Regions from separate parts of the Mesorhizobium sp. M0040 genome, predicted to be linked through region 2. Evidence: riboswitches for the same ligand, from Rfam matches in the RefSeq annotation. Region 2 holds a riboswitch; each other region holds the start of a gene.
What was found. Region 2 has a riboswitch for cobalamin ahead of NKJ91_RS04735 (CbtB domain-containing protein). Riboswitches for the same ligand answer to the same signal wherever they lie in the genome.
Positions count from the first base shown of each region.

Region 1: it holds a riboswitch for cobalamin, as region 2 does, so the genes downstream of both, NKJ91_RS28860 (DUF1636 family protein) here and NKJ91_RS04735 (CbtB domain-containing protein) in region 2, are expected to answer to the same signal.
Region 3: it holds a riboswitch for cobalamin, as region 2 does, so the genes downstream of both, metE (5-methyltetrahydropteroyltriglutamate--homocysteine S-methyltransferase) here and NKJ91_RS04735 (CbtB domain-containing protein) in region 2, are expected to answer to the same signal.

Region 1 covers NZ_JAMYVA010000055.1:24,717-32,278, reverse strand. Annotated here, with positions in the region: partial or broken gene NKJ91_RS28870 (cobaltochelatase subunit CobN) at 1-510, opposite strand, end outside; gene cobW (cobalamin biosynthesis protein CobW) at 528-1,568, opposite strand; gene NKJ91_RS28860 (DUF1636 family protein) at 1,565-1,999, opposite strand; cobalamin riboswitch at 2,038-2,241, opposite strand; gene NKJ91_RS28855 (winged helix-turn-helix domain-containing protein) at 2,271-3,470, opposite strand; gene NKJ91_RS28850 (NADH-quinone oxidoreductase subunit A) at 3,807-4,172, shown strand; gene NKJ91_RS28845 (NuoB/complex I 20 kDa subunit family protein) at 4,163-4,744, shown strand; gene NKJ91_RS28840 (NADH-quinone oxidoreductase subunit C) at 4,750-5,352, shown strand; gene NKJ91_RS28835 (NADH-quinone oxidoreductase subunit D) at 5,353-6,543, shown strand; gene nuoE (NADH-quinone oxidoreductase subunit NuoE) at 6,978-7,562, shown strand, end outside.
Region 2 covers NZ_JAMYVA010000003.1:297,540-305,101, forward strand. Annotated here, with positions in the region: gene cbiB (adenosylcobinamide-phosphate synthase CbiB) at 1-753, shown strand, start outside; gene NKJ91_RS04715 (hypothetical protein) at 781-1,095, opposite strand; gene cobO (cob(I)yrinic acid a,c-diamide adenosyltransferase) at 1,570-2,187, opposite strand; gene cobU (bifunctional adenosylcobinamide kinase/adenosylcobinamide-phosphate guanylyltransferase) at 2,189-2,710, opposite strand; gene NKJ91_RS04730 (CbtA family protein) at 2,703-3,485, opposite strand; gene NKJ91_RS04735 (CbtB domain-containing protein) at 3,501-3,680, opposite strand; cobalamin riboswitch at 3,717-3,913, opposite strand; gene NKJ91_RS04740 (aromatic ring-hydroxylating oxygenase subunit alpha) at 4,055-5,248, shown strand; gene NKJ91_RS04745 (heparan-alpha-glucosaminide N-acetyltransferase) at 5,467-6,483, shown strand; gene NKJ91_RS04750 (methyltransferase family protein) at 6,483-6,989, shown strand; gene NKJ91_RS04755 (MerR family transcriptional regulator) at 7,009-7,395, opposite strand; gene mgtE (magnesium transporter) at 7,535-7,562, opposite strand, start outside.
Region 3 covers NZ_JAMYVA010000056.1:16,481-24,042, reverse strand. Annotated here, with positions in the region: partial or broken gene glyA (serine hydroxymethyltransferase) at 1-212, shown strand, start outside; gene metK (methionine adenosyltransferase) at 267-1,442, shown strand; gene NKJ91_RS28970 (adenosine kinase) at 1,552-2,544, shown strand; gene NKJ91_RS28965 (transposase) at 2,577-3,254, opposite strand; gene NKJ91_RS28960 (MFS transporter) at 3,544-3,795, shown strand; gene NKJ91_RS28955 (helix-turn-helix transcriptional regulator) at 3,858-4,691, shown strand; gene NKJ91_RS28950 (hypothetical protein) at 5,009-5,263, opposite strand; cobalamin riboswitch at 5,815-6,015, shown strand; gene metE (5-methyltetrahydropteroyltriglutamate--homocysteine S-methyltransferase) at 6,111-7,562, shown strand, end outside.

The sequences.
Region 1 (7,562 bases), on a different contig from region 2:
TTCGGCTACCGCCGCACCCGATCCAGCGAGACTTGCCAGCCTCTGCACCAGCGCCGTCATATTCGCCGGTCCGCCCTCGCGGAAATAGCCAAGCAGGCCGTCCAACTCCTCGCGCGGCAGCGTCGAGCCTTCGATCAGCCGCAAATCCTCGTCGTGGCTCTCGCCGGGCAGCAGCGCCAGCTTGATACCGCGATTTCGCGCGATAACGGCGAGCTGGTCGCAGCCATAGCGCCACCACTCGTAGCCGCCGAGGATGCGGACCAGAATGACCTTGGCGTGGCGGGCGACACTGTCGATCCACAGGTCGACGGACATCGGATGGCGCAGGTCGCGCAAGGCGGCGAGCCGCATCGACGGCAGGCGGTGCGCATCTGCCTTCCACGCCGCCGCCAGCCCGGCCAGGTCGCTGTCGGTGAAGGACAGCGCCACGACATCCGCAGGCGTTTGCCTGAGATCGACAGGCTCGGCGAGATCGTCGAGCGAGGCGGATGTGGTGGTGAGGATGTGCATCGCGGCTCGTACCCGGGTCAGCCGGCGAGGATACGCTCGATGGCCGGGCGGTTCAGCCCTTTCAGGCCGATGACGACCAGGCGCGAGCGGCGGTCGTCTTCGGCGGTCCAGGCGCGGTCGTAATAGTGGTTGACGCGCGGACCGACGGCCTGCAGCAGGAGCCGCATCGGCTTGCCGCCGACTTCGACGAAACCCTTGACGCGCAACACGTTTTCTTCCTCCGCCGCCGTGGCGACCCGTTGTGCGAGCTCGTCCGGGTTGGACACAGACGTGATGTCGATGACGAACGAGTCAAAATCGTCATGTTCGTGGTCGAGCTCGTCGTCGTGGTGGGTCTTGCGGTTCTCGATGTCGTCCTCGACGGCGAGGCCGAGGCCGAGCAGCACCGACGGGTCGACCTTGCCTTGCGAAGTCGGCACGATCTTCACCGCCCGAGCAACGTGCTTGCCGATGACGGCATTGGCACGGACCGAGCCGGCTGCGTCCATCAGGTCGCTCTTCGACAGGATGATCAGGTCGGCGCAGGCGAGCTGGTCTTCGAACACTTCCTCGACCGGATCGTCATGGTCGAGCGTCTCGTCCTGCGCGCGCTGGGCCTGCAGGGCGTCCATGTCGTTGGCTACGCGGCCATCAGCCAGCGCCGGTCCGTCGACCACGGCAATGACGCCGTCCACCGTCACGCGGCTTTTCACCGACGGCCACTGGAAGGCCTGGACCAGCGGCTTGGGCAAAGCGAGGCCGGATGTCTCGATCAGGATGTGGTCGACCCTCGGCGTCAGCGACAGGATCTGGTCCAGCGCCGGGACGAAATCATCGGCGACGGTGCAGCAGATGCAACCATTGGCCAGCTCGACGATGTTTTCCTCGGGGCAGGTGTCGATGGCGCAGCCCTTCAGGATCTCGCCGTCGATGCCGATGTCGCCGAACTCGTTGACGATGATGGCCAGGCGCTTGCCTTTGGCGTTTTCGAGCAAATGGCGGATCAACGTCGTCTTGCCGGCGCCGAGAAAGCCGGTGACCACGGTGCAGGGAACGCGCGAAAGGGAGGCAGCGGTCATGTCAGGTCCTTCAAAAGGTCAAGGGGAGGGATGCGGGCAACCAGGCCGCGCTTCAGGCAATCGGGACGGCCGCGCCATGGAATGAGCCCATCCGTCGAGGTGGCGAACAGCTTTGCCCCGGTGACGAGATCGGCGCCGCTGGTCGTGGTCAGATCACCGAAGACGTAACTCCAGCAGCCGTCGCGCAGCATGGCCGCGCTGAGCCGGCGCTTGCAATTGCCGAGGCATTCGACGGTACGGATTTTGATGTTTTCGCTGGAAGCGGCGCGGCGCGTGTCCTCTGCGAGCAGTTCGCCGGCGCGCGGATGAGCGTCCGAACCGGTCTCGTCACGGCAGGACGAGCAGACGATGACGGTAACGCCGGCCGGGGAATCACCATGGCCGGACAATAAATCCGCTGTCTCAGCCGGAAAACTGCTGTCGCGTTCCAAATCAGGCTCCTTGCCCGGAAAACCCGCCAGGCGATCGGATTCTTATGTCCTAGACGGCAGGTCTCCTGGCTCGCGGGTCATCGCCTGGGTGCCGCCTTCCCGGGAATATCCCAGTGGTTTTCGGCCGAGGCTCGTCGCTTACAGTTGCGGGGACAGCCGCGGATTTGAAATCGAGATTTCGCACCGCATTCCCTCTTGGCCCCTGCCGTTGCGGGCAGGGGACCGTCTGGAACGGATTTAGGCTTGTGGAGGCAGTCGTGTCAACGCACGTCTATGACGCGGCGATATCCGCTAGCGGCTGGCCAAGGTCGCCGGCAGCTGTCACCTCGATGCGCTCAAGCCCGAGCCAGCCCTGCATCTGCTTCAATTCCTCGAAGAGTTCGGCAGCGGTTTGTGGCGGGGCGCCGGGCTCCGCATAGGCGGCATGGACGCGCAATACGCCGGCCGGGCGGTCGGCCCTGAGGTCGACACGCCCGACGATGCTGTCGCCGAGCAGGAATGGCAGCACATAATAGCCATACCGGCGCTTTTCGGCCGGCGTGTAGATCTCGATGCGGTAGTGGAAATCGAACAACCGCTCGGTGCGCGATCGTTCGAAGACGACGGGATCGAACGGCGCGAGCAAGGCGCGCGCCTCGATCTTGCGCGGCAAACGGGCGTCCTTGTGGAGATAGGCTGTTTTGTTCCAGCCGTCGACGCTCACCGGCAACAGCTCGCCGGCCTCGACCAGCTCCTCGATGCGGCCCTTGATGTCGGCGGGCGAGAGGCGGAAATAGTCGCGCAGGTCGCCTGCCGTGGCGATGCCGTGGGCACGGGCCGAGATGCGCAGCAATTCGCGGTGAGCGTCTTCGGGGGAGGGCGTTGGCAGACTCAGTATTGTTGGCGGCAGCACGCGCTCCGGCAGATCGTAGAACCGTTCGAAGCCGCGGCGATGCGCCGTGGTGATGCGGCCGGCCCAGAACAGCCATTCGAAGGCGTGCTTTGCATGGCTCCAGCCCCACCAGCCGCCCGAACCCTTCTGCCCTTCGAAAGCCGACGCCGCGATCGGGCCTCGTTCGGCGACCTCGCGATAGATGTCTTCGATATAGGCGGCGTGCTCGCGGCCCCATTTGGCCAGTCCGCTGTACATTTCGTCGCCGCGTTCGGCCCGCTGCATGCGCCAGCGCATCAGCGGATAGGTCTCGACCGGCAAGAACGAGGCTTCATGCGCCCAATACTCGAAGACCATGCGCTTGCGCGTTACGGCGGCGTCGTCGAGCAGCGCCAGCTTGTAGGGGCCAAGCCGCGAATAGAGCGGCATATAGTGGGCGCGCACCACGGCGCTGACGGAATCGATCTGCAGCAGGCCGGTACGGGCAAGCACGCGGGCCAGATGCCGGCGGTCGGGTGTACCGGCGGGTCGGGGGTCATTGAATCCCTGTGCCGCCAGCGCGATGCGGCGGGCCGTGGCAAGCGAGATTTTTTCCTTCATGAAGGCGGCATCCGGACAATTTTAGACAGAGAAAATGACCTACGATTCCGTGCCATGCTAGCAGGGTTTTGGCGGCATCCATGTCAGGAGAGAAAAGTGGAGTAAAAAGTGCAGGAAATCAAACAGGAGCGGATCGGACCAGTTTTCCCGGATATGCCCGTCCAGCACCGCGATTTGAACAAGGTTTGACTTGCTTCGCCGAAAGCGCTGCGCTAACCCTCGCCGCGTTGCAGCATAGAGCCCCCTTAAAACGGTTCAGTGGTTAAACTGTCACGCTTCCGCAAGTGGGTCCGGTGCTGTAATCAGAGTGGATTGGCCGCCAACGGAAACTGCAGCATGAACGCACTTTTAGGTTCGTACCTGCCCATCGTCCTGTTCATCGGCGTGGCGCTGATCGTCGGGCTGGCGCTGCTCGCCGCACCCTTCCTGGTGGCCTACCGCAACCCCGATCCGGAAAAGCTTTCGGCCTATGAGTGCGGCTTCAACTCGTTCGACGACGCCCGCATGAAGTTCGATATCCGCTTCTACCTGGTATCGATCCTGTTCATCATCTTCGATCTGGAGGTGGCCTTCCTGTTTCCTTGGGCGGTGTCGTTCAGTCAGATCGGCATGCTCGGTTTCTGGTCGATGATGGTGTTTTTGGCGGTGCTGACCATCGGCTTTGCCTATGAATGGAAAAAAGGAGCGCTGGAATGGGATTGAACGACAGTTCCGGCACGCTCGTCGCGCCGAAGCCCAAGGGCCTCATCGACCCCAACACCGGCAGGCCGGTAGGGTCTGACGATCCATTCTTCCTGGAGATCAACAACGAGCTCGCCGACAAGGGCTTTCTCGTCACCTCGACCGAGGCGCTGATCACCTGGGCGCGCAGCGGCTCGTTGATGTTCATGACCTTCGGTCTCGCCTGCTGCGCGGTCGAGATGATCCATACGTCGATGCCGCGCTATGACTCGGAGAGGTTCGGTGTCGCGCCGCGCGCGTCTCCGCGTCAGTCCGACATCATGATCGTTGCCGGCACGCTGACCAACAAGATGGCGCCGGCGCTGCGCAAGGTCTACGATCAGATGCCGGAGCCGCGCTACGTCATCTCGATGGGCTCCTGCGCCAATGGCGGCGGCTATTATCATTATTCCTATTCGGTGGTGCGCGGCTGCGACCGCATCGTGCCGGTCGACATCTACGTGCCCGGCTGCCCGCCGAGCGCTGAAGCGCTGCTTTACGGCATCCTTCTGCTGCAGAAGAAGATCCGCCGCACCGGCACGATCGAGCGGTGAGCGGCATGACCCAGGCGTTGAATGACCTCTCGACCTATCTCGGCGAGAAGCTGATCGGCCGGATCGGCGTGGCGGTGCTCGCCTATGGCGAACTCACCATCTCGGTCGAGCCGCGCGACCTGATCGAGGTGGTGACCTTCCTGCGCGACGACCCGAAATGCCAGTTCATTTCGATCATCGACGTTTGCGGCGCCGATTATCCATCGCGCGCAAAGCGCTTCGACGTGGTCTATCATTTGCTGTCGCCGAGACAGAATATCCGCGTCCGCATCAAGGTCCAGGCCGACGAAGAGACGCTGGTGCCGTCGATCACCGGAATTTATCCCGGCGCCGACTGGTTCGAGCGCGAGACCTACGATCTCTACGGCGTGCTGTTTTCAGGCCATCCGGATCTGCGCCGGATTCTGACCGATTACGGCTTTGAAGGCCATCCACTGCGCAAGGACTTTCCGCTGACCGGCTTCGTCGAGGTGCGTTACGACGACGAAGCCAAGCGCGTCATCTACGAGCCGGTGGAGCTCAAGCAGGAATTCCGCAATTTCGATTTTCTCAGCCCTTGGGAGGGGACGGATTACGTCCTTCCGGGGGATGAAAAGGCAAAGCAGTAAATGGCTGAAACCTCCGTTCGCAACTTCAACATCAATTTTGGCCCGCAACACCCTGCGGCGCATGGCGTTTTGCGCCTCGTGCTGGAGCTTGACGGCGAAGTCGTCGATCGCGTCGATCCGCATATCGGGCTGTTGCACCGCGGCACGGAAAAGCTGATCGAGGCCAAGACTTATCTGCAGGCCGTGCCCTATCTCGACCGGCTCGATTATTGCGCGCCGATGAACCAGGAGCACGCCTTTGCGCTCGCCGCCGAGCGGCTGCTCGGCATCGAGGTGCCGAAGCGCGGCCAGTTGATCCGAGTGCTCTATTCGGAAATCGGCCGCATCATGTCGCACATCCTCAACGTGACGACGCAGGCGATGGATGTCGGCGCGCTGACGCCGCCGCTGTGGGGCTTCGTCGAACGCGAAAAGCTGATGGTGTTCTATGAGCGTGCCAGCGGCTCGCGCATGCATGCCGCCTATTTCCGCCCCGGCGGCGTGCATCAGGATCTGCCGCAGAAGCTGATCGAGGACATCGGCAAGTGGATCGACCCGTTCCTGAAATCGCTCGACGACCTCGACTCGCTCTTGACCGGCAACCGCATCTTCAAGCAGCGCAATGTCGACATCGCGACGGTGTCTCTGGCCGACGCCTGGGCCTGGGGTTTTTCGGGCGTCATGGTGCGCGGCTCGGGTGCACCCTGGGACCTGCGCAAATCACAGCCCTATGAATGTTACGCTGAGATGGATTTCGACATTCCGATTGGCAAGAACGGTGACTGTTTCGACCGTTATCTGGTACGCATGGAAGAGATGCGCCAGTCGGCCAAGATCATGCGCCAGTGCGTCGACCTGTTGCTCGGTAAGGAGGGCAGCGGGCCGGTATCCAACCTCGACGGCAAGGTGGTGCCGCCGAAGCGCGCGGCGATGAAGCGCTCGATGGAAGCGCTGATCCATCATTTCAAGCTCTACACCGAAGGCTACCGCGTGCCGGCCGGCGAGGTCTATGCCGCCGTCGAGGCACCGAAGGGCGAGTTCGGCGTCTATCTCGTCTCCGACGGCACCAACAAGCCCTATCGCTGCAAGCTGCGCGCGCCCGGCTTCGCGCATCTCCAGGCCATGGACTTTTTGTGTCGCGGCCACATGTTGGCCGACGTCACCGCCGTGTTGGGTTCACTCGACATCGTGTTTGGTGAGGTCGATCGGTGATGATGGGAATGGCTCGACCGTCAAAGGCGTTTCTGGCCGCGGCATGCCTTGCGGCTTCCGCTGAAGTGTCGCTTGCTGGGTCCGGTGAGGGTCTCTCGTCAACCGATCTTCTCAAAGAGGGGTTCAAGCTTATTGCAGAAGGCGATCTGCTTACAGTCCGTGGCTTGAGCACCCAGACCCCAGCAATGGATGAGGGCATTCTTGTCCATGGCCGGCCGTCGACATCGTCCAACTGCGCGGTTCATGACAACCTCGTAGCGTCATTGATCCCCGAAGAATATCGTTGCAAGCCAATAGCTTGGGTGTATAGCCGCTATGACGGATACATCCGCCTGAAGCGTGGAAATGAAGAGTTCGTATGCGTTTTGGGGCGATCCGAGGATTGCTATCGCGCCTACAGCTCTAACCAGTAGAAACATAGAAGCGAAATCGTAATGTCAGTCCGCCGTCTCGCAGAAGCCAGCCTCCAGCCAGCCTCCTTCGCCTTCAACCGGGCGAATGCGGCGGCGGCGAAGCAGTGGATCAAGAAATATCCGAAGGGGCGCGAACAGTCCGCGATCATTCCCTTGCTGATGCTGGCGCAGGAACAGGAAGGCTGGGTGACCAAGGCGGCGATCGAGACGATCTCCGACATGCTCGACATGCCCTATATCCGTGGGCTGGAAGTCGCCACCTTCTATACGCAATACCAGCTCAATCCGGTCGGCACCCGCGCTCATATCCAGGTCTGCGGCACCACGCCCTGCATGCTGCGCGGCTCGGAAGCGCTGATGGATGTCTGCCGCTCGAAGATCCATCACGACCAATTCCACACCAACGACAAGGGCACGCTGTCGTGGGAAGAGGTCGAATGCCTCGGCGCCTGCGTCAACGCACCGATGCTGATGATCTTTAGGGATACTTTTGAGGATTTGACGCCGGAGCGGCTTGCCGAGATCATCGACCTTTATGACGCCGGCAAGGGTGCTACGGTGAAACCGGGACCGCAAAACGGCCGCATCACTTCCGAGCCGGCCAAC
Region 2 (7,562 bases):
TTCTGGATCGAAACCTTGCTTTGGAGCATTCCCCTCGGCTTGTTGGTTACCGCAATCCTGGCGACGTCACTGCTGTCGCAGAAGAGCCTGGCCGAGCATGTCGAAGCGGTCGCCGATGCCCTCGACAGCGGCGGACTGGATATGGGCCGCATTGCCGTCTCCAGGATCGTCGGCCGCGATCCGGAAAAGCTCGACAGGGCCGCTGTCTGCCGCGCCGCGATCGAAAGCCTGGCCGAGAATTTCTCCGACGGCGTCGTCGCGCCGGCCTTCTGGATCGGTATCGGCGGGCTCGCCGGCGGCGTCGCCTACAAGGCCGCCAACACCGCCGATTCGATGATCGGCCACCGCACTCCGCGCCACGAAGCCTTCGGCTGGGCGGCTGCGCGCTTCGACGACTGGATCAACCTGCCGGCGTCGCGGCTGACGGCGCTGCTGATCGTACTCGCCGCTTTCCTGGTCAAGGGCGCCGACGCCAAGGGCGCCTGGCACGCCGTGCGGCGCGATGCGAAAAAACACCGCTCGCCCAATGCCGGCTGGCCGGAAGCAGCGATGGCCGGCGCGCTCGGCCTGGCGCTCGCCGGCCCCCGTTCCTATGACGGCGTCATGGTCGAAGACGCATTGATGGGCGAAGGCGGCCGGCGCGATGATGTCGAGAGCACCGACATCCGACGGGCGCTGAAACTCTACCGCGTCGCCGACTTACTGCTGATCGCGCTGTTCGGCGTGGTCGCGGTGATCGTCATCGCCGCGTGAACGTCCGAATGGGTCGGCAAACCCGACCTACCAGGTAACACGGACTTCCTTTGCGCTCGGATCGGCTTCCACGCCAAACCTTTTGATCGCGTACCCACCGGCAGCTACGGGAGAAGATTTCAATAAGGGTTCGACTACGACAAAAAGTCGTTCAGCGTTTGGCCCATACATGTAGAGGATGCATTCGCCTTCACCAAACAAGTCACCGTCAAACTCGCCGACCGATGCATCCTCGATAGCTTTCTCTAGCCGATTCTCGAGCGCATAAATGGATTCGCGTTCGTCAGCGGCACCAAACTGACCATCATTGAGAATAAGATAGACGATTACCGCCTGGTCCACGAACAATCTCCAGCTTCGCAAGCGACCAGAACTCTATCCCTGACATCCGGCGGCACTGAAACTCTACCGGATCGCCGACTTTCTGCTGATCGCACTGTTTGGGGTAATCTCGACGGTCGTAATTCTGTTGTGATCTTCGCCCGATCCCAGGCGAAACAAAAACCCACCATGCGGCGGGTCGTTGGAGCCAATTAGCACCATACCGAAATTAGTAGCATAGCTGCCGGCACAAAGCAAGAACAAAATAGGGCGCCTTCGGCCTTGAAGGTTCGCAGCTTAGTTCCAGCTTGGGTTCCTCGCCCCACGAAAGTGGGGAGAGGTGGCTCGGCCAAGCCGAGACGGAGAGGGGAACCGCGCTCTACGAAAGCCCCTCTCCGGCCGCTTCGCGACCACCTCTCCCCCCCTTCGCGGCGGGCGAGGAACCCAAATCTTGAGAGGTCGAGACACCGCGCCTCTGCCTCCCCAGCAACCCCCTCAGAACTCGATCCCCTGCTGCGCCTTCACGCCGGCGGAGAAGTGGTGCTTGGTCACGCCCATCTCGGTGACCAGATCGGCCGCCTCGACCAGTGCCGGTTTGGCGTTGCGGCCGGTGACGACGACATGCAGGCCTTCGCGACGCGCCTTCAGCGCCGCGACCACCTTTTCGAGATCGAGGTAGTCGTAGCGCAGCGCGATGTTCAGCTCGTCGAGCACCACGAGGCTGATCGACGGCTCGGCCATCAGCTCCAGCGCTTTCGCCCAGGCAGCCTCGGCCGCCGCGATGTCGCGCTTCAGATCCTGTGTCTCCCAGGTAAAGCCCTCGCCCATGGCGTGCCAGACGACACGGTCGCCGAAGGCGGCAAAGGCGTCTTTCTCGCCGGTGTGCCATTTGCCCTTGATGAACTGAACGACGCCGACGCGCTTGCCATAGCCGAGCATCCTGAGCGCCAGCCCAAAGGCGGCCGTGGTCTTGCCCTTGCCCGGTCCGGTGTTGACGATCAGCAGCCCCTTCTCGACCGTCTTGGCCGCGACCTCGGCGTCCTGCACCGCCTTGCGCTTGGCCATCTTGGCGCGGTGGCGTTCCTCGTCCTTGGGATCGATAGTATCAGCCATGTCATTTCACCTTGAGCGGCAGCCCCGCCACCATCAAAAGCACGGTGCCGGCAACAGCCGCGACGTCCTGGTTCAGCCGGCCGGCGGCGTCGCGAAACCGTCTTGCCAGCGCATTGTCCGGCACGATGCCCTGGCCGACCTCGTTGGACACCACGAACCACGGCCCACGCGGCCGCGACAGCACATCGGCCAGCCTCCGGCATTCGGCCTCGACATCATGGTCGGCCAGCATATGGTTGGTCAGCCACAGCGTCAGGCAGTCGATCAGCACCGGCTGGCCGTCAGGCAGCGCTCCGATCGCGCCGGCAAGGTCGAGCGGCGCATCGATGGTCGTCCAGCCGGCGCCGCGGCGCGAGCGGTGCAGCGCGATGCGCTGGCGCATCTCGTCGTCATAGGCTTGCGCCGTGGCGATATAGCTCCAAGGCAGCGGGCCGACCGTCACCAGGCTCTCGGCATGCGCGCTCTTTCCGGGGCGCGCACCGCCGATGACCAGGGTCAGTGCCCCGGCAGCGCGGTCAGGCAAAGCTGTCGCGCAGGCTGGTCGCCGTGCCCGTGAAGCGTCCGCGCACCACGCCGACGACCGCGCCGAGCACCAGCCAGAACACCAGATTGGTCAGCGTCACCGCCACCACGAACTGGTGGTGCAGGCCTTCCGGGATCGCCGTCTCGAAGCTATCGGGCTGCGGCGCGCCGACGATATGCGGCGCAACGATCAACGCCACGGCAAGAGCCACCAGCGGCAGCGATCTGCGGAAGACTATAAGGCCGAGACCGGCCGCTGTCGCCACCACTGTTGCCCACCACCAGATCTGGCGTTGGACAAGGTCGGCCGACGGCATCGCCGGCAGTTCCGGCGGCAGGCCGAGGCCCGGCGCCAGCGTGAACGCGGCAAAGCCGGCCAGCCCCCAGAACAGGCCCTGGCGCCAATTGCCGATGCCGCCGGCGAATTCCGAAACCGCAACCAGGACCAGCGCAAAGCCGATGCCGGTGACGATATTGGCAACGACGCTGAAGCCGAAGCGTTCGAAACCGTCCGCCGGCGCCCAGCCTTCGTCTTCCGCCGGAGCCATTGCTTCAGCCGGTGCCGGCGCGGCGCTGCTCATAGCCGTCGTGCCCGCGGCGTTTTCAACCGGTGCCGCAGGTGCCGCGGCATGGTCATGGCCGCCGCCGGCCTGTTCGTAGACTTCCGCCTTTAGGATGAGCGGCACCGTGGCATAGGCTTGCATGCAGGCGAGAGCCACGCCGGCCACAAGCCCTGCGATCGCCGCGATGAACACGACGTTGCGAAACAGTGTCATGATGTCAGCCCCTTGTTAGTGGCAGGGAAAGCCCATCGAATGGCGATAGTCGTGCGCGGCATTGTGGACCGCATCGATATGCGAGAAGCCGACAAAGCCCATGACGAAAATGCCGAGGAATGCAGCAAGCGCCAGCTGCATGAGACGCGACTGCGAGGAGGCGGAAGCGCCGAGCGAAACGGAAGCGGTATTCATGTCTTGTCCTTTCGCCCTCCACCCGAGGGCATAGAAGTCAGTTTCCTGTCGCCGGCAGGTCTCCTGGCTCGCGGATCAGCGCCCTTCCCCACCTTCCCGAAGGCGAACCTTCAGTGGCATATGGAGAGGACTACCGCACACAGTTGCGGGGGCAGCCACGGCATTGGGCAAACAACTTGCCCTCACCGCATTCCCTCTTGGTTCCAAACGGAACCGACGACATCAGTGACTATAGGCAGAATCGCCGCGCCCGGCAAACCAAATTCCGCCGGATCGTGTGGCGAATGCGCCGCCTCGCCAAGCCCGGTCGGCCGGCGCCGCGATTGACAATTTTCGCAGCCGGGTGTCGGCTGGCGGATGGGGAGGAAGCCGGCATGCAACCCAGCCCGAATGAGCGCGGTCCCTACAACGGCCTGACGCGGGCCGAGCCGACGCTGCCGTCATCAGCCTATTGGGACATCGCGGCCTATCAGCGCGATCTCGAGGCCATCTGGTATCGCAACTGGCTGCTCGTCTGCCGCGAGGCCGACCTTGCCCAGCCGCTGGCTTTCAGGACGTTCCGCATAGGCACGCAGGAGGTCGTCGTGCTGCGCGACGAGACCGGCGAGTTGCGCGCCTTCCACAACACCTGCCGGCATCGCGGCTCGCAGCTTTGCCAGCAGAGCGAAGGACGGCTGAAGGCGCGGCTCATCACCTGCCCATACCATGCCTGGTCCTATTCGCTGCACGGCGATCTGGTGCGCGTGCCGTCGAAATCGCTGCCGGACGGCTTCGACAAGGCCGATCATCCGCTCTACCGGGTCGCGCTTTCGGTGTGGCGCGGTTTTGTCTTCGTCAATCTGGCGGAAGACGCTGCCGGCTCGGCTGAAACATCCTTCGATCCGGCATCCGGCAGCCTCGCCAACTGGCCGTTGGAAACGCTGCTGAGCGGCCATGTGCTGCGCAAGGTGATAAACTGCAACTGGAAGGTATTTTGGGAAAATTTCAACGAGTGCCTGCACTGCCCCGGCGTCCACAAGGACCTGTCGCGGCTGGTGCCGATCTATGGCCGCGGCCTGATGGGCCGGCACGACGACCCCGAATGGGCGCGCCACGCCGACAATGACGCGCCGGAATTTGCCGGCGGCTTGCGGGCCGGGGCCGAAACTTGGTCGCGCGACGGGCGCGTCCACGGCTCGGTCTTTTCCGGCCTGACGCCGGGCGAGCGTGCCGCCGGGCAGACCTATGCCACCAGCATGCCGTCGATGTTCGTCGTCGGCCATGTCGACTATGTCAGGACCGTGCGGCTGGTGCCGCTTGGCCCGGAGCAGACCGAACTTACCGCCGAATGGCTTTTTTCGCCCGAAGCGCTCGCCGATCCGGCCGCCGATATCGACAACATCGTCGCCTTCGGTACCCAGGTGCTGGAGGAGGATGCTGATATCTGCGAGGTCAACCAGATGGGCCTGCGCTCGATGCGCCACAAGGCCGGCGTACTGATGCCCGAGGAATACGACTTGCACCGCTTCCACAACTGGGTGCGCGAGCGCCATGCGGCGCTCGCACATCAAAGCGATTTGGGCAGATAGCGCCAGGTGACGAAGCCGCAGGCCGCCGCCAGCAGCCCGAGCGTTGCGAAAACCGCGCCCAGGCCGAAGAACGCCTGCACGCCGGCCAAAGGCTTTCCGGCTCTGGCCTAAAGCAGCTCTGATGCCGACCGGTACCAACGCGACGCAAGGCCCTGCTTCTTTTGACGGTGGCAACCGTGATAGTCGTCTTGCCGGGGCTGAACCAAGACAGCGAGACCATGAGCATCGACACGCCGAGCGCAGCCGTTCAGGATCAACCGAAGTCGAAGCGCATCGCCGCTATCGACATTGCACGCGGCATCGCTTTGCTTGCCATGGCGAGCTATCATTTCACCTGGGACCTCGAATTCTTCGGCTACACCGATCCCGGCCTCACCGCCTTCGGCTGGTGGAAAATCTACGCGCGCTGCATCGCCTCGAGCTTCCTGTTCCTGGTCGGCATCAGCCTCTATCTCGCCCATGGCAAGAAAATCCGCTGGACCGGCTTCTGGAAGCGCTTCGCCATGGTTGCCGGGGCAGCGCTCGCAATATCGCTGGTCACCCGCATCGCCACGCCCGATGGCTTCATCTTCTTCGGCATATTGCACGAGATCGCGCTCGCCAGCCTGCTCGGCCTGGCGTTCCTGCGCCTCCCGGCGCTGCTGACGCTTGCCGTGGCGGCCCTCGCTATTGCCGCGCCTTTCTACCTGCGATCTGAGCTTTTCGATCATCCGGCTTTGTGGTGGGTCGGCCTGTCGGCGACCAACCCGCGCTCCAACGACTACGTTCCACTGCTGCCCTGGTTCGGCGCCGTACTTGCCGGCATCGCGGTTACCAAGCTCGCCGCCACCTCCGGCGCGCTGACGCGGCTGTCGGCCTTGGCGCCCGGCCGCTGGGCAAATCCGCTGGTCTTCATCGGCCGGCACAGCCTTGCCTTCTATCTGATCCATCAGCCGGTGCTGATCGGCTCGGTCTGGCTGTTTTCGCAATTCATGCCGGCGCAGGCCGAAACCAGGGAGGTGCGTTTTCTGAAATCCTGCCAGATATCCTGCGAGCAGGCACGCGACACCGAGTTCTGCTCCAGCTATTGTGCCTGCATGCTGGACACTCTCCAGGGCGAAGCCTCGCTTGACCGGCTCTACAGCAACGACCAGTCCCCGGAGTGGAAGGCGCATATTGGCGAGCTCGCCGGCACCTGCACCGCCCAAACCGAGGCGGCGGAACCGGGGAACGCGCTAATCGAGGGAGGACAATAATGAGCGACAGTCACCCGAAACCCGTGCAGCAAAATCCTGGGCAGCCGAAGCTGGGGCACATCCCATGGCCGCCGCTGATCTATATCGCCGCCATCATCGTCAGCGTCGCGCTAGGGCTGTTCTATCCGCTGCCGTGGATCGGCGATCTTCTCGGCGACATCCTGTTCGCCGCCGGCCTTGTGGGGTTGGTGGCGGTTGCCGCGCTCTGGTTCACGGCAATCCGCACCATGATCCGCGCCAAGACGACGCTCAACCCGAACGGCGTGCCTGACCATCTGGTGACTACCGGACCCTTCGCCGTCAGCCGCAACCCGATCTACCTCGCCAACACGCTGCTGCTGGTCAGCCTCGCCTTTGTCACTGGGATCGCCTGGTTCCTGCCGCTGGCGGTCATCGCGGCGTTCCTGACGCAGAAGCTGACGATCGAGAGCGAGGAGAAGGTGCTGACGGCCAAATTCGGCAAGAAATACCGGGACTACGCCAAAAGGGTGCGGCGCTGGATTTGAGCCGGCGCTGACGCCACGCTCATGTGGTGACGCCGAGTTCCACCAGCCGCTCGACGCAGGATTCCTCTGCCTGGTCGAGCTCGGCCAAGGTCTCTTCGAGGTCGCGGCGTTTCTGGCGCAAATCCTCGCGCTTTTCCTCGATGCGCTTGATCATCAATTTGAGTTGGCCGACCTCGCCGGGCGGTTCCCTGTACATCTGGATGATTTCGCGGATCTCGTTGATCGAGAAGCCGAGCCTCTTGCCGCGCATGATCTGGCGGATGAGATGCCGGTCCGACGGACGGAACAGCCGAGTGCGGCCGCGTCTCACTGGCTGCACCAGCCCTTCGTCCTCATAGAAGCGCAACGTCCGCGTCGACACGTCGAATTCGCGGGTCAGCTCCGTGATCGAATAATATTCCCGCATCGTCACTCCAATGCCCCGGCCACGCCGCGAGTTCCAACTGGCCGGCGCCGCCGGCGCCCAGGCGCGTACCAGAATCGGCGGACAAGGCACCTTTCAAAGCCTCGCATGGCATTTACGTAAAAGTCAATTGAGGTGACGTTCAGCGCACGCCGAACCACCATGTGGCG
Region 3 (7,562 bases), on a different contig from region 2:
GCCGCGCCATCCTGCGGTCACAAGCGGAATTCGCCTGGGGGCGCCAGCAGTGACATCAATGGGCATGCGCGATGTGGAAACGGTGCAAATTGCTGGCTTCATTGACTCCGTCCTCCGGCGAGCCAGACGACGAAGATCTCCATGCCTGCGTGCGAAGAGACGTTGCCGACTTGTGCGCTGCGTTCGAGGTCCCGGGCATCGCCGACAGATAAGGTGGGCTAAGCAAAATGCCCCATACAACTCCAACACCCGAAGCGAGACATTTCATGGCTAGGCAGTTCGTGTTCTCTTCCGAATCGGTTGGCGCGGGACACCCGGATAAGTTGGCCGACAACATCTCGGATGCCATCCTCGATGCCATCCTCCGCACCGATCCCAAGGCGCGCGTCGCCTGTGAAGCGTTGGTAAAATCAGGGATGGTCGTTCTGGCTGGCGAGATTACCAGCGATGCGCAGGTGGATTATAGCCAAGTTGCGCGCGATACGATTCTCGATATTGGATACGACGATGAGGCCGTCGGCTTTGACGGCCGGCGTTGCTCCGTCATTCATGCACTCACCGAGCAATCGCCCGACATTAGCCAGGGCGTTGACGAGGGACGAGGGCAGGACCTCCAACAGGGAGCGGGAGATCAGGGCCTCATGTTCGGCTACGCATGCCGCGAAACCGATACTCTGATGCCTTTGCCGATCCAGCTCGCTCATCGCTTGACGAAACGACAGGCAGATGTCCGGAAAGCAGGACAGCTTGGCTGGTTGCGTCCTGACATGAAATCCCAAGTCTCAGTGCGCTACGAGGGGTTGCGCCCGGTCGCCCTGGATACCATTGTCGTATCGACCCAACATGACGAGCAGGTCTCGCAAGAGACGGTCCGCGAGGGCGTCATTGAGGAAATCATAAAGCCTGTCCTGCCGACCCATCTGGAGACGGAAGGCATCAGAATTCTGGTCAACCCGACGGGGAGGTTCGTAGTCGGCGGGCCGCGCGGCGACTGCGGTCTCACTGGACGCAAGATCATCGTCGATTCCTATGGTGGGATGGGTCGTCACGGCGGCGGCGCCTTTTCGGGCAAGGACCCGTCCAAGGTTGACCGCTCAGCTGCCTATGCGGCCCGGTATGTCGCCAAGAATATCGTCGCTAGCGGACTTGCGGACGTCTGCGAGGTGCAGCTTGCTTACGCAATCGGCGTGGCAAGTCCGGTTTCTGTCATGGTCAACACGTTCGGAACAGCGAGGGTTGAGGAAAGAAGGATCGAGCGCCTCATTCTTGAGTTGTTCGATCTCAGACCGAAGGGCATTATCAAGATGCTTGATCTCTTACGCCCTATATACCGCAAGACCGCGACCTATGGCCATTTCGGCCGTGAAGAGCCTGATTTCACCTGGGAGAAGACAGACAGGGCCGACGAATTGCGTCGCGAGGCAGGACTTGCCGCCCCGTGAAGGCCGGCGCCGAACGGATTGGCAATCGGAAAGCCCATTCCCACTGGCCAGACCCGCCCGCGGCCGGCATGCCAGAAAGCCGGTGGGTTTTTGGCGGAGACATGAATTGATGCCGGACTATGACGTGCTTTGTATAGGAAATGCCATCGTCGACATCATCGCCCAGTGCGACGAGGCGTTCCTGGAGACGAACGGCATCATCAAGGGCGCGATGAATTTGATCGACACGAGGCGCGCCGAACTGCTCTACAGCCGCATGGGCCCGGCCATCGAAGCCTCGGGCGGCAGCGCCGGCAACACGGCGGCGGGCGTCGCCTCCTTCGGCGGCCGCGCCGCTTTCTTCGGCAAGGTCTCCAACGACGCGCTCGGCGAAATCTACGCGCATGACATCCATGCCCAGGGCGTCGCCTTCGACACCAGGCCGCTTAACGGCGAACCTCCGACAGCGCGCTCGATGATCTTCGTCACGCCCGACGGCGAGCGCTCGATGAACACCTATCTCGGCGCTTGCGTCGAGCTCGGCCCGGAGGACGTCGAGGCCGACAAGGCGTCGGGCGCCGCCGTCACTTATTTCGAGGGCTATCTGTGGGACCCGCCGCGCGCCAAGGAGGCGATCCGGCAGACGGCGAAGCTCGCCCATGCCGCCGGGCGCGAAGTGTCGATGACATTGTCGGACTCGTTCTGCGTCGACCGCTACCGCGACGAGTTCCTCGATCTCATGCGATCCGGCACCGTCGACATCGTCTTTGCCAACAGCCACGAGATCAAGTCGCTCTACCAGACCGCGTCGTTCGACGAGGCGCTGGCCCAGATCCGCAAGGATTGCAAGATCGCCGCCGTCACCCGCTCGGAAAAGGGCTCGGTGATCGTGCGCGGCGACGAGACCGTGACCATCAATGCGACCAGGATCCGCGAGCTGGTCGACACCACCGGCGCCGGCGACCTCTACGCCGCCGGCTTCCTCTACGGCTACACGCAAGGCCGCAGCCTCAAGGATTGCGGCGATCTCGGCTCGCTGGCAGCCGGGCTGGTCATCCAGCAGATCGGCCCAAGGCCACGCCAGAATTTGCGCAGAGAGGCGGAGCAGGCGGGATTGCTGTAGGTGGCGAGCCAAGAACCAGCTGCCCACCCTCCTTAATCCAGCCCGAGCCTTTTCTTCAGTTCCGCATTCTCCTTGCGGAGACGATCGGCAAGCAGGCTCTTTAGCCGCTTGTTTTCTTCCTCGAGCGCGACGAGATCCTTCAGCCCGTCACTGTCCGCCGCCGGCGCCGCCGCCTTCTTCCAAAGATAATATGTCTGTTCCGAGATGCCGGCTTGCTTCACCGCGCTCTTGAGAGTAGCGCCGCCGCCGATCGAGGTCTCGATCTGCGCCAGCTTCTGGGCACGATCCTTCGCGGAGTAGCTCTTTCGGCCTGTTCGCGCTGACGGCGGTGCTTCAGTGGTCGCGGATATCGGCTTGGCGCCCTCCTTGCGGGCAGGCGCGCTCGCCTCAGCTTCTGGCTTCCTCGACCGCCGCGCTCTCGTCTTCGGTTTTGGCGTTTCCGCTTTGTCTGCCGGTTCGCTATGAACTACTGCTGACTCGGTTTCCAGGGGATTGGCCATGAAATGCTCCACTCGAGGTTTGTGCAAAGGTTCAGCATCAAGGGCCACTACAGTAGAGTCAACAAGCTGACGATTTAACGGCTCGACTTCGTTTGTTGTTTCGGCCATCGCCGCGGCGATGTCGAAATTGCCCCAGATGGAACGTGCGGATTTTTCATAATTGCGCTTTTGTTTGACTTCCACGGTGAATGGTCGCGTCTGCCGCCTCATAGTTCCTTCCTGAATAGGAGAATGAAGTCGCCGCTCGAATTTTTGGCGCTTCCTGCTTAGCGCGGAGCATTATCGTATAGCCGCTCAACGGGCAAGTGATGCCGGTCTTCGATGGCTGACCCATCTGGGGAGATTTGAGCGGCTTCGCGCGTCCTGCGCATGCCTGTAAGGCCGCCAAGTTTTCTGGGTTAGCAGGCGCGCACTGTGGCAGCTTGGCTTGTACGGCGAGGCCATGGTTGAGTGAGGCGAAACAAATCCAGCCCCGCGGTCAATCCCGAGGCTTCCCACAATGGCGAAGAGAACATCTTCACTCGTTCCTTTTGAGCACAAGACCTTCCGTTCGCTATGGTCGGCTGCACTCATTTCGAACCTTGGCACCCTAGTGGAAGGTGCGGCGGCAGCTTGGCTGATGACGAGCATCGCAGCAGTAATTTTTGATCGCCCATTCGTGCTGTGTACCAGCCCTGTGTCTTGCGCAAGTGGTCACGAACGGCTGCCGGAGCCTCGAAGACGCCCTAAAAACACATGCTGCGATTTTTGAACACGCTTGACGTGTTAGATTAATTCATCCACAATGCGTGTGTTGAACACGCGAGGTGAGTTATGAACATGAAAGAGCTTAGGGTTCGACTGGGCATGACTCAAAAAGATTTGGCAGAGCAGATGGCAACGACGCAACAGACTGTGGCCCGTTGGGAAACAGGCAAAACGCAGTTGAACGTCGAGCAGATCAAGGACCTTTGTCTCACGTTGAAATGCACGGTCGAGGAGCTGCTGGGCTGGAAGATTGATGTCGAGGAGTGGCGCACGAGCCCGTTTGCAATTGCCGATGCCGAAACGCGATACGGCACGCTCAGAATCAAGACGACTCTTGGCAGCCGCCAATATCCTATCGATGAAAAGGCGCGTGAATCGATTTTACGTCAGTTGAAGGAACTTCATAATCTGCGTAGAAATAACACAAGCAGGCCATGGCTGTATTGTTGGAGCCTTGACAACAAAATACTCTTGATAAATCCGCAATATGTCCGCACCATTGAGCTTATCGGTGACGATGTAGAGGAGATGCCAGAGTATTATCATCCAGAAATCTATCGGGCTTTGGATGACTGGGATAAGGGTGAGGTTTCAGGAAAGCTGAAGAAAGAATGCGATGCCATCATCGCAGAGATGGGTGATCAGGAAGCCGTGCGCATGGCCTCCTATGTTCGCGTCACATATGACGACGGAGAAGATGAGTGGAACTTCTTGGATGAGGAAACCGCTACGACTTTCTTCGGATTGGAAGCTGCGACCTTTGACGTTCCCCAGTGTAGTTTCGCCGAAGTGGAGGAAGAAGGTTACTACCGAGCGCGATACGCCAACCTTGATCGCGTCGCGGTGATGGAGGTTCCAAGCGACCGTTATCACAGATTGACCGCGCCCGAGGAAGCTTAGAACCATCCACGAAGGGCGCATGTTACATCTCGACCTTGCGTGGTGCGTTTTCAGTACGAGATGACGTTAAGCGTAGGTAGTGGCAGGTAAGAGTGCTCGACCAGAAGCTCAACTGCCTCCTCAATATCGCTGCCGATGTGCCGCAGGACACGTCCACGGGAGCGTGGATAGGCGTGAAGTTCCTGCACTCCACGGTCCGCTCTCCCATCGCCGGTGTGTGCCCGACGCCATCTTGTGGACGAGGTTGGCCGCCTGCACCCGGTTGTATTCCGGCTTGCGGTCCGCCTGGGCGGTCCGCCGCGATGGCTATCTCCATGTCAATCGGCGCCGAACTTTGACTGCCCGCTGCTTTTGATGAATTTGGCGAGGTCCCGCGCATAATCACTCTTGGTCTTCTCCTTGAGGCCCTGTGTCGCGAACTTGTGGTCCAGCAGGGCAAACAGGTCCAAGTCCGCTTCCGCCTGTGGCGCTGGCTTGCCCTCACCGCCCTCGGTTTCCCAATTGGGGACCGCTTCTGCGCGCTGCACCGTGGCGATTGTCCGCCCAAGACGCATCACAAGATCGAACGCCAAACCGTGCGCGTGCACGACGATTTGCCGCTCAGGCCTCATTTGGACAGGACTTGAGCTGGCCCGGTGGTTTGAGCCGGGTTACCTTGAGCCGGTGGGCTGCGAACAAGCAGTTCGAGACATTGGCCTCGATCACTTCGCAACACGCCGCTGCGCCTGGCCTCGGTGTGCTCCCCCCGAAATCGTTGTGTCATATCACCGAGGGCATCACGGCCAACAGCTTCCACATGGGCAACAGCCTCGCCATTGAGCCGAATATGGTCGCGAGCAGATCACCAACGAAGCGGTCGGAACCTCGGAGCCGAAGTTCGACGCCGAGGTGGTTCGCATGATGCGCTAAGCAGCACCACGGCGCTTGCCGGTATGTTTGCTGCCGGCAGCCGACGAACTCCTATCCTCCTGGACAACGGCGCCGTGCGTCATTGCTTTGATTTACCGGCCGCTCAAGGCTTCCATTTCGCTTTCGAGGCGACCTTTGGAACATGCCAACGGAAATTTAACATAACGACATAAACATTTCTTTATGCGGCGTTGACAAAGAAGCGAACTGCTGTAATTGTCTCCCGCGTCGTGGTTCTCCGTACGGCGCTGCCGCAGCGGAGCTAAGAGGGAAGCCGGTGCGATGCCGGCGCTGCCCCCGCAACTGTTAGCGGCGAGCCAACCCCACTCATGTCACTGAGGCGAATAGCCTTGGGAAGACGGGTAGAGGCTATGACCCCGCGAGCCAGGAGACCTGCCACGGCGAATTACGTCCACGGGCGGGGTGTCTCGGTGGCCGCTGCAGCCTGGCGTTCGTGCCGGCCTGCTAGCGCCTTCCTTGTCACCGACGCCCCAACCATCGGGGTCTGGCATGACTGTCTCTCAGCAAATTCCTGTAGCAACGCTCGGCGTGCCCCGCTTCGGTCGTCGGCGAGAACTGAAATTCGCGCTTGAAAGCTACTGGTCCGGAAAATCGTCCGCTGCCGACCTTCTCACGACCGCGAAGGCGCTCCGTGCCGCTAGCTGGGAGGAGCAGCACGATCGCGGCGTGTCGAAAATCCCGTCGAACGACTTCTCGCTCTACGACCATGTGCTCGACACCGCAGCCATGGTCGGCGCCGTTCCATCCCGTTACGGCTGGAATAGCGGCGAGGTTCCACTTGACATCTACTTCGCAATGGCGCGGGGCAACCAGGGTCAGACGGAGGATTGTCGACACGCTGGTCACCAGCAGGCGGCTCATCGGTCTGATGTAACCGCGATGGAAATGACCAAGTGGTTTGACACCAACTATCACTACATTGTGCCGGAACTCAACGATGATCAGACGTTCGCCCTCTCGTCGACGAAACCGGTCGATTACTTCATCGAGGCTAAAGCTCTCGGCGTTCACACACGCCCAGTCATCCTTGGACCGATCACCTTCCTCAAGCTGGCGAAATCGCCTGCCGAAGGATTCGATCCCATCGCGCTCCTGCCGCGGCTGCTGCCCGTCTACGAGCAACTCCTGCAGAGGCTGAAGCTGTCTGGAGCCGACTGGGTGCAGATCGATGAGCCAGCGCTTGTCCTCGATCTGAACCCGAACGAACGAGCTGCGTTCGAATTCGCCTATGGCCAGCTGTCGAAAGCCGCGCCCGAGCTGAAGATCATGCTGGCTACCTATTTCGGGCCGCTGGGAGACAATCTCGAAACCGCGGTTTCTCTGCCCCTGGCCGGGCTGCATATTGATCTCGTGCGCGCTCCCGAGCAGCTGGAAACGGTGGGTCGGCTCGCACCGAAGGATCTGGTGCTCTCGCTTGGCTTGATCGATGGCCGCAACGTCTGGCGTGCGAACCTGCCCGCCATTCTCGACCGCATCAAACCGATCGTCGCCGGCTGGCCCTTGGACCGCGTCGAGATCGCGCCTTCTTGCTCGATGCTGCATGTGCCGATCGACCTCCGCATGGAGACGGAACTCGACGCGGACATCAGGTCGTGGCTCGCCTTCGCGGCCCAGAAGACCGACGAGTTGGTGTTGCTTGCCCGGGCCCTGTCCCAAGGCAGGGATGCGGTGGCAGGCGCGTTGAAAGCGTCTGCCGAGGCTGCCGCCACTCGCGTGACATCCACGAAGATCCATGACCCGCTGGTTGAGGGGCGGATCGCCAGCATTGACGACAGCATGAAGCGACGAGAGAGCGCTTTTGCCGAGCGCTCCAGAGTCCAGGCCGGCACGCTCGGGCTGCCGCCGTTCCCGACGACGACCATCGGGTCCTTCCCGCAGACGCCGCAGGTACGCAGGGCGCGGGCCGCTCATGCGAAGGACCAGCTGAGCTATGTCGACTAC